DNA from 2 places in the Bradyrhizobium sp. LB13.1 genome. Region 2 is predicted to be linked to the other one. Evidence: riboswitches for the same ligand, from Rfam matches in the RefSeq annotation. Region 2 holds a riboswitch; the other holds the start of a gene.

Region 1 (4,410 bases), 6.3 Mb from region 2:
GCCATGGCGACCGATCCCTGCACCGCGCCGCCGGCGTCCCGCACCAGCGCGAATGTCATCTCGATGTAGAGCTTGCGGCCGCTCTTGTGCAGCGCGCGGGTCAGTGTCGGCTTGCCCGCGAGCTTCATCGCGCCGCTGGCAAACGCGGCCTCGAAGCCCTTCCAGTGCGCGGCGCGCAGATGTTCGGGAATGATGAGGTCGAGATTCTGGCCCAGCGCTTCGTCCGCGGCGAAGCCGAACAGCGCGGTCGATGCACGATTCCAGCGCGTGATCGTGCCCGACGGATCGGAATAGATCAGCGCGTCGGCGACGTCGTTGACAATATGTGCGTCCAGTTGGGATGAATTGGTCATGTCAACACCTTGTGGCCCGGATGATCACTACACCCGAAAGTGCTTGCTCAGCTTCAGGCCCTGTGCCTGGTAGTTCGAGCCGATGCGCTGACCGTACATGGCGTCGGGGAGGGCCAGCATCTTCTCGTAGACGAGCCGGCCGACGATCTGGCCGTGCTCGAGGATGAAAGGCACTTCGCGCGAGCGGACCTCGAGCACGGCGCGCGATCCCAGCCCGCCCGCACCGGCATAGCCGAAGCCGGGATCGAAAAATCCGGCGTAATGCACGCGGAACTCGCCGACCAGCGGATCGAACGGCACCATCTCTGCGGCGTAATCGGGCGGCACCTGCACGGCCTCTTTCGACGCGAGGATGTAGAACTCGCCGGGATCGAGGATCAAATTGCCGTCGGGACGCGCCGCGATCGGCTCCCAGAAATCGTCAACCGCGTAGCCGGCGCGGCGATCGACGTCGATGACGCCGGTGTGGCGCTTGGCGCGGTAGCCGACGAAGCCGCCGCTCTTTTCGCCGGAGAGATCGACAGACACCGCGACGCCGCCGGTGAGATCGGCATCGTCGACGTCGACGAGACGCTCGGTCGCGTGCAGCGCCTCGAGCTCGTCGATGTTGAGGATGGCATCGCCGGTGCGGAAGCGTACTTGCGACAAGCGCGAGCCCTCGCTGACCAGCACCGGGAACGTCTTCGGGCTGATCTCGGCATAGAGCGGACCGTGATAGCCGGCGCCGATCATGTCGAAGCGGCGGGTGCCGTCGGCGATCACGCGGGTGAAAACGTCGAGCCGGCCGGTCGAGCTCTTCGGGTTGGCGGCCGCGACGATTTCCGGCGGCAGCGCGAGGCTTTCGAGCAGCGGCACAATGTAGACGCAGTTGGTCTCCAGCACCGCGCCGTCGGCAAGGCTGAACTCGTGCAGCTTCAACTCGTCGATGCGCTCGGCGACGGTGGCGCCGGGGCCGGGCAGGGAAGCTGGCGCGGACGCGATAGGCGATGTCGCCGAGGCGAAGGTCGAGGCTTGCCGGCTGGATCTGGCTTTCGACGAAGTCGTATGCGGGCAGGATGAGACCGCCCTCCGCCATCGCCGCGATCATGCGGTCGGGCAGGATACCATTGGCGTCGGCGGCAACCGTGAACGTCAACCGAGGGTCCTCATCAGGCGGGCAAATGCATCCCGACATGCGGGAAATACTAGCGTTTTACGGCTATCCGATGGACGTCTTGACGGAAAGGGCATTGCGGAATATGAGCATGACTTATCCCGTGGTGATTTGAGCCGGCCGGCTTGCAGCCACGTTAAATAAGTCGCTAAACAGGCCGGGGACCTCTGTGATCCCGGCCCGTGGAGATATTCCAGGCCGGTTTTTTTGTGACCATTTTCGATGGTCACGCAGAGGAGGTCCTATGTCGAAGTCCCCGGCGCCAACCGCGCAATACCGTCCCGAAACCCGTCTGGTCCATTCCGGTACCCTGCGCTCGCAATATGGCGAGACGTCGGAGTCGCTGTTCCTGACCCAGGGCTACGTCTACAACAGCGCCGAGGAGTGCGAGGCGCGGTTCAAGGGCGAGGACCCCGGCTTCATCTATTCACGCTACTCCAACCCGACCATACAGATGTTCGAGCGGCGCATGATCGAGCTCGAAGGCGCCGAAGCGGCGCGCTCGGCCGCGACCGGCATGGCCGCGGTGACGACCGCGATCCTGGCGCCGCTCAAGACCGGCGATCACGTCGTGGCCTCGCGCGCGCTGTTCGGCTCGTGCCTCTACGTCGTGCAGGATTTGCTGCCGCGCTATGGCATCGAGACGACGCTGGTCGATGGGCTCGATCTCGACCAGTGGCAGCGCGCGGTGAAGCCGAACACCAAGACGTTCTTCCTGGAGAGCCCGACCAATCCGACGCTCGACGTGCTCGACATTCCCGGGATTGCCGAGATCGCGCACAGCGGCGGCGCGCGGCTCGTCGTCGACAACGTGTTCGCCACCCCGATCTGGCAGAGCCCGCTCGCGCTCGGCGCCGACGTCGTGGTCTATTCCGCGACCAAGCACATCGACGGCCAGGGCCGCTGTCTCGGCGGCATCATCCTGTCCTCGGAAGCGTTCATCGCCGAGCACATCCACAATTTCATGCGCCAGACCGGGCCGTCGATCTCGCCGTTCAACGCCTGGGTCCTGCTCAAGGGCCTGGAGACGCTGGGCGTGCGCGTGCGCGCGCAGACCGAGACGGCGGCGCGCATCGCGGACGTGCTGGCGAGCCATCCGAAGATTTCGCGGCTGGTGTTTCCCGGCCGCGCCGACCATCCGCAGGCTGCATTGGTGAAGAAGCAGATGCGCGGCGGCTCGACGCTGGTCGGCTTCGAGGTCAAGGGCGGCAAGCAGGGTGCGTTCCGCGTGCTCAACGAGCTCAAGCTGGCGAAGATCTCGAACAATCTCGGCGACGCCAAGAGCCTTGTCACGCATCCCGCCACGACGACGCATCAGCGCCTGAAGCCGGAGGATCGTGCCGCCCTCGGCATCAGCGAGGGTTTTATCCGCTTCTCGGCGGGGCTCGAGCATCCGGATGATCTGATCGAAGATCTGACCGCGGCGCTGGAGAAGGCGTGAGGTGCTGGTCGTCCCGGCTCCCGTGCGCAATTGCGCACTAGGCCGGGACGACCATTACATCGGCCGGTACGTCCGCACGTCCGCCGGCACGTTCACGCCGAGCTTGATCTGGCCGACGGAACGGATGATGTCGTCGCCGAGGAGCTGGGCGAAGCAGGCGTAGCCCCAATCGTTCATGTGCAGGCCGTCGGCGATCACAAAGCTCTCGACCGGAAGCGATTGCTTTTCGTGCCAGTCGCGCATCACCTCGAAGCGCGGGAAGATGCCGACGTGACGGAGCTCGGCGACCTTGCCGAGCAGCTTCACCATCTTGCCGGCGCTCTCCGCGCGCTGGTTGACGGCAGGCGAATATTGCGGATCGACCAGCACGACGTCGGCATCGCCGGCGGCCTGGATGCGGCCGATGCCGTCCTCAACCATCTTCGCGGTCTCGCCGGGATCGAGATTGCGCAGCACGGCATTGGTGCCGACCTGCCAGATCACCAGATCCGGATGCACGTCGATCACCGCCTTCTGGAGCCGCTTCATCATCTCGGGCGCGTCCTCGCCGCCGACGCCGGCATTGACGACCGTGATATCGGCGGTCGGATAATGCCGGTGCAGCTGCGCGGCAAGGCGATTGGGATAGTTGAACTCCGGCGAGCTCGCGCCGAATCCTGCGGTCGACGACGAGCCGAACGCGACGATGACGACGGGCTGGCCGGCGACGAGCTTGCCCGCGACATGCGGCAGCGTGCCCATCGCCTTCGCGCCGCCCTTCGGCGACAGGCAGGGGACGCGGCTGAAGATGTCGCCGGCGGATTTCGCGACCTGCTTCACCTTGTCGATGGCGCGCGCCGTGATGCCGCGCTGGTCGGGGGACGTCGCGGGCGACGGTGGTCTGGGACGGTGAAGCGGAAGCGGGATTAGCCGATTGCTGCGGGGCCGGCGTTGCCTGCGCGGCCGGCTCCTGCGCGCGCGACTGCGATACAGGCGTTAGCAACAGCAACGCCGCCGCAGCGGGCGCAGCCAGCCATGCCGTCAGGCAAAAAGGGCGGAGAGAACTCATTAACGCTAGACCTCAATTTTGCTGCTGGGCCGGCTCCAGGTGGGCAGCGTCGATGACGAACTGTGCCAACGCCCGGCCAAGGCAATCATGGACCTGTTTCGCCAGCTCAAGCCCGCGCGACGGGCTGAACAGGTCGAACTGCCCCTGATCATTCCACTGCCGCATGATCGCGAAACGATCGAACAGCGGGATATCGTGCTCCTGCGCCACCACCCGCATATTGTCGAGGTATGGCGGCACCGAGATCATGGTTTCGGTGCGCGGGCTGTACTGCAAATTCATCAAGACGACGTCGGCCCCTGCCTTTTGCAGCGCAGCAACCCCTTCGGTTACCGCGCCACGAAAATCATCGGGATCGATGGCTCGGATAGCATCGACAGTCCCGGTCTGCCAGATGACCAAAGTAGGCGTTTTT
Region 2 (4,410 bases):
CTCGACGAAATCCTTGATGGTGCAGAAATGAATGTTGGCGGTGTCATACCAGCTTGCGGGCAGATTTTCCGTGCGCGGCATGTGGCCTCCAATCAGGAGCTGGAGCCGCATCTTCCAGAAGCCGAAATTCGGGAACGACACGATGGCGCGGCGGCCGATGCGCAGGAGGTTCTCCAGCACGACCTTGGGCTGCCGCGTCGCCTGCAGCGTCTGCGACAGGATCACGTAGTCGAAGGCGTCGTCGGGATAATTGATGAGGTCGGTGTCGGCATCGCCCTGCACCACCGCGAGCCCCTTGGCGACGCAGCGGTTGACGCCCTCGCGCGACAGCTCGATGCCGCGGCCGTCGATGCCGCGGGTCTCCAGCAGTTGCAGCAGGTCACCCTCGCCGCAACCGACGTCGAGCACCTTCGAGCCCGGCTTGACCATCTCCGCGACCAGCAGATGGTCGGCGCGAAACTGACCGGATTGCCCGGTGGCAAGGCCCCCCAGCGGCAACGCTTCCTGTACAGACATGGCTATCCGTCCCTGAGGGTGAGTCCGCGGGCCTTGCCTGCCGATTGCAGGAAGGCGCGGGAGATATCAAGGAATTCGGGCACGTCGAGCAAGAAGGCGTCGTGGCCGCGATCGGTCTCGATCTCGGCGAACGACACCCGCGCGCTCGATGCGTTCAGCGCATGTACCAGCGCGCGCGATTCCGAGGTCGGGAACAGCCAGTCGCTGGTGAAGGAGACCACGCAGAAGCGAGTCTGGATTGCCGCGAACGCCTTCGCCAGCACGCCGCCATGGTCGCCGGCGATGTCGAAATAATCCATCGCCCGCGTCAGATAAAGATAGGAATTGGCGTCGAAGCGCTCGACGAAGGACGAGCCCTGGTAACGCAGATAGGACTCGACCTGGAAGTCGGCATCGAACGAGAAGGTCGGCAGTTCGCGGTCCTGCATGCGCCGACCGAATTTGCGATGCAGCGCGGCGTCCGAGAGATAGGTGATGTGCGCCGCCATCCGCGCCACAGCGAGGCCGCGATGCGGATGGAGGCCGTGCTCGGCATAGCCGCCACTGTGCCAATCGGGATCGGCCATCACGGCCTGCCGGCCAAGCTCGTGGAACGCGATGTTCTGCGCCGAGTGCCGCGTCGAGCAGGCAATCGCCAGCGCGGAGAACACGCGGCTCGGATATGCCGCGGTCCATTGCAGCACTTGCATGCCACCCATCGAGCCGCCGACCACCGCGAACAACGTGTCGATGCCGAGCCGGTCAATCAGCATGGCCTGCGCGCGCACCATGTCGGGGATGGTGATGACAGGAAAATCGAGGCCCCAGACCTTGCCGGTCGCGGGATTGATCGAAGCCGGACCGGTCGAGCCCATGCAGCCGCCGATCACGTTGGAGCAGATGATGAAGTAGTGTTGAGGATCGATCGGTCGGCCGGGGCCGACCAAGGTGTCCCACCAGCCGGGTTTGCCGGTGACGGGATGCACGTTGGCAACATGCTGGTCGCCGGTCAGCGCATGGCAGAGCAGAACAGCGTTGGAGCGATCGGCATTGAGCACGCCATAGGTTTGATAGGCGATCTGGAATGGGCTGAGATCGACACCGCAATCGAGCCGCAGCGGCTGCTCCGTGCCGAACTGCGCGACCTGCGAGCTCGGATGATCCACCTCGTGCGACCGCTCGTCGGCAGTGATCGCGGGACTCGGAATTGACTGGACGCCAACCATCTGACCATCGACCTCGTTTGCGATCGTAGTGGTGACCGCATTGACATCAGGCCATAAAAAACCCGGCCTGAACGATAGGTTCGGCCGGGATCGAAAGGGTCCCCGGCCTGTTTAGCGAGTTTTTTAACGTGGCTGCAAGCCGGCCGGCTCAAATGACCACGGAACGCGTAAAAGCTACCGTCTTGGACGGTTTTCGTCAAGTCGCGGCCCGGATCAACCAAATTCGCCTGTCGCGCCATCGGCGGAACGGGTCCCATTTCCCTTTGCATTTCTCTTTGCTTTCGCGGCCCTGACTGCCTAATCAGGACAGATAGCAGCGGTGTCGGCTCGACTGATCCGCATTGGAACGCCCTCAACAACGCCTGTCAGACATGTCCCAACGTCCGCCCGCGCCACCATCTCTCCAGGAATTGCGCAAGGAGATCGACGCGATCGACGAGGGCATGCACCGTCTGTTGATGCAGCGCGGCGACATCATCGATCGCCTGATCCAGGTGAAGCAGACCCAGGAGGTCGGCTCGGCGTTCCGTCCGGCGCGCGAGGCTTCCATGATGCGTGACCTCGTCCAGCGTCATCGCGGCATCCTGCCGCTCGACACGGTCGAGAGCATCTGGCGCGTCATCATCGCGACCTTTACCTATGTCCAGGCGCCGTTCTCGGTGCACGCCGACATCTCGGCAAGCGAGCCGGCCATGCGCGATTCCGCGCGATTCCATTTCGGCTTCACCGTGCCTTACGTCGCGCATTTCAGCGCGCAGGCGGCGGTCGAGGCCGTCGCGAAGTCCAAGGGCGATCTGGGACTGGTCTCGGCGACCTCGAGCCGCACGCCATGGTGGCTGTCGCTGGAAGAAGCCGGTGCGCCAAAGATCATCGCGCGGCTGCCCTTCGTCGAGCGCGCGGACCATCCGGCGGCGTTGCCCGTGTTTGCGGTCTCGCGCGTCGCCGACAGCGCCCTGGTGACGGAGGTCGAGACCTTCAGCGTGCGCGTGTCGGGGTGGAACGCCGAGGTCGCGCGCGCCCTGTCGCCGCTCGCCGAGATCGTGGCCGTGCCCGATACCGCCTTCGACGGCGCCGCGCTGCTGGTCTCGGTCACCGCGACGAGCAGCCTCGACAAAATCAAGACTGCCCTGATCGAGGCGGGGGCCTCGGTGCGCTCCACGGCCCTCGTCGGCAGCCATGCAACGCGCTATACGGTGCCCCCGACCGGGTCGAAATCGTAAGTCGCGAACCGCCTAAGCCACTCCGGAGTTGAAGATGTCCCGCCCCGTGCCGAATCCCGGCATTCTCGATATTGCGCCCTACACGCCCGGCAAGAGCCCGGTGGCAGAGCCGGGCCGCAAGGTCTTCAAGCTCTCGGCCAACGAGACGCCGTTCGGGCCGTCGCCGAAGGCGATCGAGGCGTTCAAGAACGTTGCGGATCATCTGGAAGACTATCCGGAAGGAACCTCGCGCGTGCTGCGCGAAGCGATCGGGCGCACCTTCGGGCTCGATCCCAATCGCATCATCTGCGGCGCCGGCTCGGACGAGATCCTCAATCTGCTCGCCCACACCTATCTCAGCCAAGGCGACGAGGCGATCTCCACCACGCACGGCTTCCTGGTCTACCCGATCGCGACCATGGCGGTCGGCGCCAGGAACGTCGTTGCAGCGGAGAAGAACCTCACCTCCGACGTCGACGCCATTCTCAAGGCCGTGACGCCGCGGACAAAACTGGTCTGGCTCGCCAACCCCAACAACCCGACCGGCACCTATCTCCCGTTCGACGAGGTCAAGCGCCTGCGCGCCGGCCTGCCCTCGCACGTGCTGCTGGTGCTGGACGCAGCCTATTGCGACTACGTCTCGCGCAATGATTACGAGATGGGGATCGAGCTCGTCGCCACCACCGAGAACACGGTCGTGACGCACACCTTCTCCAAGATCCATGGTCTTGCGGCGCTGCGCATCGGCTGGATGTTCGGCCCCGAGCACATCATCGACGCGGTCAACCGCATCCGCGGACCCTTCAACGTGTCGACGCCGGCGATGTACGCTGCCGTTGCCGCGATCGAGGACACCGGCCACCAAGCCATGTCGAAGCAATTCACCGAGACCTGGCGCAACTGGCTAACCGAGGAGATCGGCAAGCTCGGGCTGAAGGTGACGCCGAGCGTCGCCAATTTCGTGCTGATCCACTTCCCGACCGAGGGCAAGACCTGCGGACGCGGCCGACGCCTTCCTCACCAAGCGCGGGCTGGTGCTGCGCGGGTTAAAGAACTACGGCCTGCCGTATTCGCTGCGCATGACCATCGGCACCGAGGAGGCCAATCGTCTCGTCGTCGAGGGCCTGCGCGACTTCATGGCCGGCAGATGAGCGCGACCCCGCACTTCCAGCGCGTCGCGCTGATCGGCTTCGGCCTGATCGGCGGCTCGATCGCCCGTGCTGCGAAGCTCCAGGGCCTGGCCGGCGAAATCGTCACCACCGCGCGCTCGGAGAAGACGCGCGCACGCGTGATGGAGCTCGGCATCGTCGACCAGGTCGTCGCGACCAATGCAGAGGCGGTGAAGGACGCCGATCTGGTCATCCTTTGCATTCCCGTCGGCGCCTGCGGGCCGGTGGCGCAGGAGATCGCCGCGCATCTCAAGCCCGGCGCGATCATCTCCGACGTCGGCTCGGTCAAGGGCGCTATTGTCAGGGACATGGCGCCGCATT

What was found. A riboswitch is a leader RNA that binds a small molecule or an ion and turns the genes downstream of it on or off. The one in region 2 is predicted to bind S-adenosylmethionine.
Region 1: it holds a riboswitch for S-adenosylmethionine, as region 2 does, so the genes downstream of both, ACVWYI_RS05285 (O-succinylhomoserine sulfhydrylase) here and metX (homoserine O-acetyltransferase MetX) in region 2, are expected to answer to the same signal.

The regions. Positions count from the first base shown of each region.
Region 1 covers NZ_JBSRYQ010000001.1:1,131,363-1,135,772, reverse strand. Annotated here, with positions in the region: gene ACVWYI_RS05295 (PAS domain-containing protein) at 1-353, opposite strand, end outside; partial or broken gene ACVWYI_RS05290 (2'-deoxycytidine 5'-triphosphate deaminase) at 381-1,527, opposite strand; SAM riboswitch at 1,600-1,679, shown strand; gene ACVWYI_RS05285 (O-succinylhomoserine sulfhydrylase) at 1,751-2,947, shown strand; partial or broken gene ACVWYI_RS05280 (SGNH/GDSL hydrolase family protein) at 3,002-3,995, opposite strand; gene ACVWYI_RS05275 (SGNH/GDSL hydrolase family protein) at 4,008-4,410, opposite strand, start outside.
Region 2 covers NZ_JBSRYQ010000001.1:7,441,269-7,445,678, forward strand. Annotated here, with positions in the region: partial or broken gene metW (methionine biosynthesis protein MetW) at 1-516, opposite strand, end outside; gene metX (homoserine O-acetyltransferase MetX) at 519-1,721, opposite strand; SAM riboswitch at 1,812-1,891, opposite strand; gene ACVWYI_RS36060 (chorismate mutase) at 2,093-2,941, shown strand; partial or broken gene hisC (histidinol-phosphate transaminase) at 2,976-4,071, shown strand; gene ACVWYI_RS36070 (prephenate/arogenate dehydrogenase family protein) at 4,068-4,410, shown strand, end outside.